2 regions of the Bacillus sp. KICET-3 genome follow, and region 1 is predicted to be linked to the other one. Evidence: predicted binding sites of a transcription regulator. Region 1 holds the regulator's gene; the other holds the start of a gene.
The links. The regulator Rex, encoded in region 1, represses fermentation and respiration genes when NADH is low (regulators of the CRP and FNR family bind a similar motif). The targets are predictions, from matches to a motif close to TTGTGAAATATTTCACAA.
Positions count from the first base shown of each region.

Region 2: adhE (bifunctional acetaldehyde-CoA/alcohol dehydrogenase) is a predicted target of Rex. The motif match lies at 2,068-2,085, and genes of this name have one in related genera.

Region 1 is NZ_CP137345.1:705,855-710,069, reverse strand. It holds gene R5H20_RS03545 (CPBP family intramembrane glutamic endopeptidase) at 1-691, shown strand, start outside; gene R5H20_RS03540 (YdiK family protein) at 691-879, shown strand; gene tatC (twin-arginine translocase subunit TatC) at 930-1,697, opposite strand; gene tatA (twin-arginine translocase TatA/TatE family subunit) at 1,704-1,880, opposite strand; gene R5H20_RS03525 (redox-sensing transcriptional repressor Rex) at 1,902-2,549, opposite strand; gene moaC (cyclic pyranopterin monophosphate synthase MoaC) at 2,546-3,058, opposite strand; gene R5H20_RS03515 (ABC-F family ATP-binding cassette domain-containing protein) at 3,208-4,215, shown strand, end outside.
Region 2 is NZ_CP137345.1:4,547,933-4,552,147, reverse strand. It holds gene adhE (bifunctional acetaldehyde-CoA/alcohol dehydrogenase) at 1-1,986, opposite strand, end outside; partial or broken gene R5H20_RS23120 (NAD(P)-binding domain-containing protein) at 2,387-2,806, opposite strand; gene R5H20_RS23115 (GntP family permease) at 2,828-4,174, opposite strand; gene gntK (gluconokinase) at 4,197-4,215, opposite strand, start outside.

The DNA.
Region 1 (4,215 bases):
GCAATTGTCGTCCGTTGTCGGTCTGCCGCTGCTTTATTTTCTTGGCGTCGGAAAGGGGCAGCCACCCGCCGAAACTCAGCTCACACTCGTCGGAGTATGGTCTGTCATCGCCTTTACACTATGTCTTGTGATCGTGCTGTTGATTTTAAGGACCGCTCCAAAAACAACGCTTCGAAACGCCCCGAAAGCATCGATCGGTGTCTCTATCGCCTGGGCGGTCCTCGGCGTTTTTCTCGCGCTTTTTGCCCAATCGATTGCCGCCGCGATCGAAATGAAACTGTTCGGTGTAAATCCCGAATCGGAAAATACACAAAGAATCATGGATATCATTCATGCATTGCCGCTCATGATGTTTGTTTCATCTGTATTCGGTCCTATTCTGGAGGAAATCATTTTCAGAAAGATCATTTTTGGGGCATTTTATGAAAAAACAAATTTCTTTATCGCCGCTTTAATCAGTTCCATTTTATTCTCGGTTGTCCACCTGGATTTCTCACACCTTTTAATCTATACGGCAATGGGCTTCACATTCGCGTTTTTATACGTCAGGACAAACCGGATCATCGTACCGATCTTCGCCCATGTCGCCATGAATACGCTTGTCGTCATTATCCAGACTTTCCAGGGGCCTATTGAAGAATATTTGGAACGAGCCGAAAAAATGCAAATGATTATTGGAGGATTTTTATGATAAGAAGCCCGAAATTTTGGGGATTGATTTATTTTTTGACCGGTGTGCTGTTTACGTATCTGGCAGCTACCACTCCGGGGAATATGTGGTCGTTCTACACGATTCTTCTCATGCTTTTCGCTGCTTACAACATCAGCATTTCCTTTAAAATGTTCGCCCTTTCAAGCAGGTTGAAAAGAAAAAAATAAAACAACTCGTTTTAAAGATAAGAGCCATTCTCGTAAAGAGAGATGGCTCTTTATTTCTGCAGAAATGCCTGGTTTTCCTCCCGAATTGCATTTTTTTGCGCCTGCCGGTAGGCGATTCGCGAAATCACGATGCTGATCTCATAAAGAATTAATAAAGGCACTGAAACCATTAAATGAGACAACAGCTCCGGCGGAGTGATAACCGCCGCAATGACGAACAGAACAAAGTAGGCATACTTTCTGATCTTTGACAAAAACATTGGCGTCACCAAGCCGAGCCTTGTCACAAACATAACCACCACAGGCATCTGAAACAATAAACCGAAAGGAAGCGTCAGCTGCAGAAGAAATTGAAAATATTCGTACACTCCGATGACTTGATTCACATTGAGATCATCGGATAAGTTCATCATAAAATCAACGACAAACGGAAACAAAATAAAGTAAGAAAAGGCAATGCCGCCTAAAAAGAGAATAATCGATACAGGAATATAGCTTAGCGTCACTTTGCGTTCTTTTTCATACAGCCCCGGGCTGATAAACGCCCACAGCTGATACAAAATGAGCGGCGAGGTCATGACAGCGCCGATGATGAAAGCGAACTGCATGTATACCAGCAAAGGGTCCGTCAGTTTAAACGCATTGAGCGTAAGCAGTTTGGCTTCCTCCGTCTGCTGCAGATAAATAATGATCGGCTTTGCAAGAAAGAAGCCCGCCATGACAAAAACGGCAAAAAAGAAGGCAGTGAACATGAGCCGTCTTCGCAATTCTTTAATATGTTCCAACAGCGACATTTCTTTTCCCTTCATCAATGTCATCCCATCCTACTGATCTTCTTTCTTTTTGTCGTTATCGTCATCCGCCAGACCTTTTGTCGCGTTTTTAAACTCCCGTAATGTATTGCCTGCTGCTCTTCCCAGTTCAGGAAGTTTTTTCGGACCGAAAATCAAAATCGCCAAAATAACGATTAAAATAAAGCTTCCAGGACCGATTGTCGGCATATAAAAGCCTCCCCCTTTCCGTCATTTTTCTTCCGTCATTGAATAATGCTTCAGAAAATACACCAATGACTGAAGTTCAACCGCTAAATCTATATGATGAATTCGAATGTGTTCCGGCACATTCAAACGGGCCGGCGTAAAATTGAGAATACCTTTGATACCGAGCGCAACAAGCCTGTCCGTAATCGATTGGGCGGCATGGGCCGGGACCGTCAAAATGGCGACGGGGATGTCATCTGTCAAATGCTCTTCAAGTTTATTCAGGTCGTATACGGGAACGCCTCCGACTTCTGTTCCGATTTTGCTTTCATTGACATCAAAAGCAATCGCAATTTTCGTGTTGTTGTTTTTAATGAAATTGTAATGGAGAAAGGCTGTTCCTAAATTTCCTACACCGATGAGCGTTACGTTTGTCATTTCATCCTGATCGAGCGTCTTTCTGAAAAAGGACAGCAAATAATTCACATTATAGCCATAGCCTTTTTTGCCGAGAGCTCCAAAATATGAAAAGTCCCTGCGAATTGTAGCAGAATCAACTTTTACGGCATCGCTCAGCTCAGCAGACGAAACACGCTGCTTTCCTGATGCATGAAGGTTTTTTAAAAAACGATAATATAACGGCAGCCGTTTCGCTGTCGCTTGCGGAATTTTTGAATGATCCAAGTTCATAACCGATCCTCCATGTTTACTTCAGCTTTTTCCCTTTTATAGTCGCCGTTTTTCCCGCCCGTCTTTTCTGCAAGATAGGTCGGGCCTATCACCATTCCCTTATCCGCCGCCTTGCACATGTCATAAACAGTCAGGGCGCATACGGAAGCTGACGTTAACGCTTCCATTTCCACACCTGTACTCCCTTTTGTCTTGACTTTTGCCTGAATATGCAGGATGCTGTTCTGTTCTTTTTCTTCCCATCGAAAGGCGATATCGACTCCCTTAAGGGCAATCGGATGGCACATCGGGATGATGGCGGACGTTTGCTTCGCCGCCATGATTCCGGCTACCTGGGCCACCGCCAGCACATCGCCTTTCCCCATTTCCTGGTTCTTGATTTTTGCATGCACGTCTCTTGTCATGGACACGCTTGAGAGAGCCACAGCAGTTCGGACTGAAGCTTCCTTTTCGCTTATATCAACCATTTTGGCTCTGCCTTGTTCATTAAAGTGTGTAAATTGGTTCATGATAAAAACTCTCCTTATAAAGATCATACACTATTTTTTTCAATCTGTCTTTTTCTTTTGGTTAAAATCTTCCAGACTTCACTTAATTGTTTGCTGACTGCTATCTGATAGGCTACACTTAAAATAGCAAACAAGAGGTGAAATAGATCATGATGATTTTACAAGTCAATCAGCTCTCAAAATCGTTTGGGGCCGATTCCATTTTAACGAATATAAAGCTTGAAGTCAGATCACGGGACCGGATTGCGATCGTCGGCCGCAACGGAGCCGGAAAATCGACTTTTTTAAAAATTATCGCCGGCCGCCTGTCTTATGAAAAAGGGGACATCATTAAGCCGAAGGATTTAACCATCGGCTATCTTGATCAGCATTCAGGACTTGATTCCGAGCTGACGATTAAAGAGGAATTGCTTTCGGTCTTTGATCATTTGAAAACGATGGAAACCGTGATGCGCTCGATTGAAGAGGAAATGGCGCATGCTGATCCGGACAAGCTGGAATCTTTAATGAAAACGTACGATAGACTCCAGCAGACGTTTAAAGACAAAGGCGGCTATCAATATGAAGCTGACGTCAGATCTGTGATCCACGGAATGGGATTCGCCGGACACGGCGATTCCGCGCGCGTGCAGGATTTAAGCGGCGGACAAAAAACGAGGCTCGCACTCGGAAAAATGCTTTTGACAAAGCCTGATCTGCTGATTCTTGATGAACCGACAAACCACCTGGACATCGACACGCTCACATGGCTGGAACAATATTTGCAAAACTACAGCGGCGCCATTCTGATCGTCTCCCATGACAGGTACTTTCTTGATAAGGTCGTCACCCAAGTATATGAGATTTCCCGCACCCAGAGCAAAAAATACATCGGAAACTACAGCTCATATCTTACATTAAAAGCGGAACACCTTGAAAGAGAGACCAAGCTGTATGAAAAGCAGCAGGATGAAATCGCCAAGCTCCAGGACTTCGTTGACCGCAACCTGGCAAGGGCCTCAACGACAAAGCGCGCCCAAAGCAGAAGAAAACAGCTCGAGCGGATGGAAGTCATGACAAAACCGCTCGGCGATGAAAAATCAGCCAACTTCCGCTTTGAGATTTCGCGGCAAAGCGGAAATGACGTTTTACGCGTCGAAGATCTGACGGTCAGCTAT
Region 2 (4,215 bases), 770 kb from region 1:
CGTCAATACGTCCATTCCGGTGTCTGCCGTAATATGCTTCGGCACGGTCATGACAAACTGCGGGTCGATGATGGCAACATCCGGCGTTAATTCATAGTCGGCAAGCGGATATTTTGTATTGGCCTCTTTATCTGTAATGACAGAAAATGAGGTGACCTCAGAGCCGGTTCCTGATGTCGTTGGAATGGCAACGAATTTTGCTTTTTCGCCTAATTTCGGATATTTGACGATGCGCTTGCGGATGTCTAAAAATTTCTGTTTTAATCCGAAGAATTCAGCGTCAGGGTGCTCATAGAACATCCACATTCCTTTTGCGGCATCCATTGCAGAACCTCCGCCAAGGGCGATAATGACATCCGGCTGGAAGCTGGCCATCGATTCAACGCCTTTCATCACCGTTTCGATGGATGGATCAGGCTCTACATCGGAGAAAATTTCGCAATGAACATAATCCGGGCGTTTTCTTAAATAGTAGAGGACGCGTTCCACATATCCCAATTTCACCATTCCCGGATCTGTCACGATAAACGCTTTTGAGATGTTAGGCATTTTCGCTAAATATTGTGTTGAATGTTTTTCAAAATAAATTTTTGGCGGAACTTTAAACCATTGCATATTGACATTCCTTTTTGCCACTTTTTTTGTATTGATTAAATGAACGGCACCGACGTTTGTCGAAACAGAGTTTCCTCCATATGTGCCGCAGCCCAGTGTTAAGGACGGCATATAGGCATTATAAATATCACCGATCGCCCCTTGGGAGGACGGTGCATTGACAATGATCCGCCCTGCTTTCATCCTTAATCCGAATTGCTCAATGGCTTCCTTGTCGGTGGTATGGATGACGGCGGAGTGGCCCAAGCCGCCGAATTCGAGCATTTCTTCGGCCCGTTTTAATCCTTCCTGTAGTCCGCTGACTTTGTAGCAGGCTAACACAGGGCTTAATTTTTCTCTTGAAAGCGGATATTCCGGCCCCACTCCTTTTAATTCGGCAACGAGGATTTTCGTGCCTTCAGGAACCTTTATACCCGCCATTTCGGCGATGTTGCAGGCCGACATTCCGACAATAGCGGGATTGACGGCACAGGTAGATTCGTTGATGACCAATTTTTCTACTTTCGCTTTTTCCGCTTCATTTAATAAATAACAATTGTTGGCTGTCAATTCTCTTCTGACGTCTGAATAAACGTCTTTATCGATGATGACCGCCTGCTCGGAAGCGCAGATCATACCGTTATCAAATGTTTTGGATAAAATCAGATCATTGACGGCTTGTTTCAAGTTCGCAGATTTCTCAATGTAGCATGGAACATTTCCCGGTCCGACGCCAAGTGCCGGTTTGCCTGAGCTGTAGGCGGATTTCACCATGCCGGAGCCTCCTGTGGCAAGAATGAGGGAAATCTTCGGATGGGTCATTAACGCCTGGGTTGCTTCGCGTGACGGCGTTTCGATCCATTGAATGCAATGTTCCGGTGCCCCTGCTTGAACAGCCGCGTCTCGCAAAATCCTGGCAGCTTCGGCGCTGGATTTTTGGGCGGATGGATGGAACGCAAACACAATGGGATTTCTTGTTTTAATCGAGATCAGAGACTTGAACATGGTGGTGGAGGTAGGGTTTGTCACTGGCGTCACCCCTGCGACTATACCTACAGGTTCTGCAATTTCAATGACCCCTTCATGTTCGTTTTCGTTAATGATCCCAACTGTTTTATTGTATTTGATATTATGATAGACATATTCTGTGGCAAACATATTTTTAATGATTTTATCTTCGTATACGCCGCGTTTTGTTTCTTCTACAGCAAGCTTTGCAAGGTGCATATGCTGATCAAGGCCGGCAAGCGCCATTTGTTTGACGATTTCATCAATTTGCTCCTGATCAAAGCTGCGGAATTCTTCTAGCGCTTTCAGACCCTTTTCCACTAAACGGTCAATCGTTTTTGAAACGTTTTGCTTTTGTTTGATTTCCTTTTCGTCGACTGCCATTGTAAACCCCTCCATTGAATTAATAGGATTGATTTCAAACAGGATGTCCAGAGCTTTTCCAAAGGTGTTGCAGGCTCAAGTTTGTGAAGTATTTCACAAGTGTGGCTAAAAATTTTTATGGTGATATGGGGCTTGTTTGATGTGAGAATAAGTAGTTTGTCATGGCATCTACTCCTTGTTTTTTATGAATCTAATCATAGCACGGGAGTTAATATAATAGTTTGTGAAATGTTGAACAAAATATGAATCATCATGAAAACGGGAAAAAATGCTCATGTGTGCGTTTTTAAAAGCGTTTTCAAATAGAACCCATGGATTATGAACTGGAAATAAATTATTTTGAAATATTAAATTTTCATGGATTAAGCCTTTGGAACGAGAAAAACTGCACTCCAATTCGCATGATGGAAGGTCCTGTTAACGCACCGATTTCACCGCCGGAAATCCCGATTCCCAAATAGCCGATTCCTTTCGCTTTCAGCTTGTCATATCTTCGCTCCGTATCTTTGTAGTGGGAGTTGCCTCCGTCCATGATGACGTCTCCTTTTTCAAGCAGCGGGATTAATGAGTCGATCACAGAGTCCACCGGTTTGCCCGCTGTCACCATCAGAAAGATTTTTCTCGGTGTTTCCAATGACTGGACGAAATCTTGAAGCTCATAGTACGGACTGACAGGCAGTTCTTCGATGTTTTGCATCAGCTGATCTGTTAAATCCCTTGTGTAATTATAAACGGCGACTTGTTCTCCTTTTGCGGCCATGTTTAAGGCGATATTGCCGCCCATCACGCCTAAGCCGATGACACCAATTGTATTAACCATATGTTTACTCCTTCATCAATGTTATACAAATAAACTGAGCAGTAATGTGAATCCTAGTCCGGCTACTGCGATAACCGTTTCCAGCAATGTCCATGTCGCAAATGTTTCTTTCATGCTTAAACCAAAGTACTCTTTGAACATCCAGAAGCCGGCGTCATTGACATGGGAAGCGATGACACTTCCGGCTCCGGTTGCCAGCACGACCAATGCGAGATTGACATCGGAATGGCCCAGCATGGGAATGACAAGCCCGGTAGTGGACAAAGCGGCAACAGTGGCAGATCCCAGGGAAATGCGGAGGATCGCAGCGATCAACCAGGCGAGCAAGATCGGCGACATGGAGGTTCCTTTGAATAATTCGGCTACATAATCGCCTACACCGCCGTTAATTAATACTTGTTTGAAGGCGCCGCCGCCACCGATGATCAAGAGCATCATCCCGATTTGTGTAACGGCCGTTGAACAAGAGTCCATCACCGTTTTGATCGGAATGTTTCTGGCGATCCCCATGGTATAAACCGCAACCAGTAAGGAGATCACCATCGAAGTAGAGGCATTTCCGATAAGACGGATAAATGCCAGAAAACCATTATCCTGAAGCCCTATTGTTTCTTGAAGCAGTGTAATAATTGTAGAAATCGACATAATGATAACGGGAAGCATTGCAGTAAATACACTGATTCCAAAACTTGGCGTGTCTTCAAGCTTGAATGTTTTTTGTTCGCCTAATGACGCGATATTCCCGGTTTTCGTAAATGATTCGGGTACGATCTTTTTGGCGATTTTCGTAAAGATAGGTCCGGCGATCAGGACTGTCGGAATCGCAACAATGAAACCGTACAGCAAGACTTCCCCGATATTTGCCCCGTATTCCCCGGCGATCGCTGTCGGTCCGGGATGCGGAGGCAGGAAGCCGTGTGTAACGGATAAAGCCGCCGCCATCGGGATGCCGAGGAAAAGAATCGATATTTTTAATTCCCTTGAAATCGCAAACACAATTGGGATTAATAAAACCAATCCTACTTCAAAGAATAAAGCGACACCGATAATGAATGAGGCAATAACGACTGCCCATTGGATATTTTTCTCACCGAATTTATTGACGAGTGTCATCGCGATGCGCTGCGCCCCGCCCGAATCTGCGATCAGCTTGCCGAGCATGGCGCCGAGTCCGAAAATCAAGGCGATGTGGCCGAGCGTTCCGCCCAATCCTTCTTCAATTGTGCCGACGATCTTATCAAACGGCATTCCAAGTGCTAAAGCAACGCCAAACGAAACGATGATTAAGGAAACAAACGTGTTGAGTTTCAAGCCCATAATGAATAGCAATAACACTAAGATCCCGACTGCGACAATGATTAATGGCATGATAGCGCCTCCATTTCTTTCGCTATTTTTGGTTGGTTAAG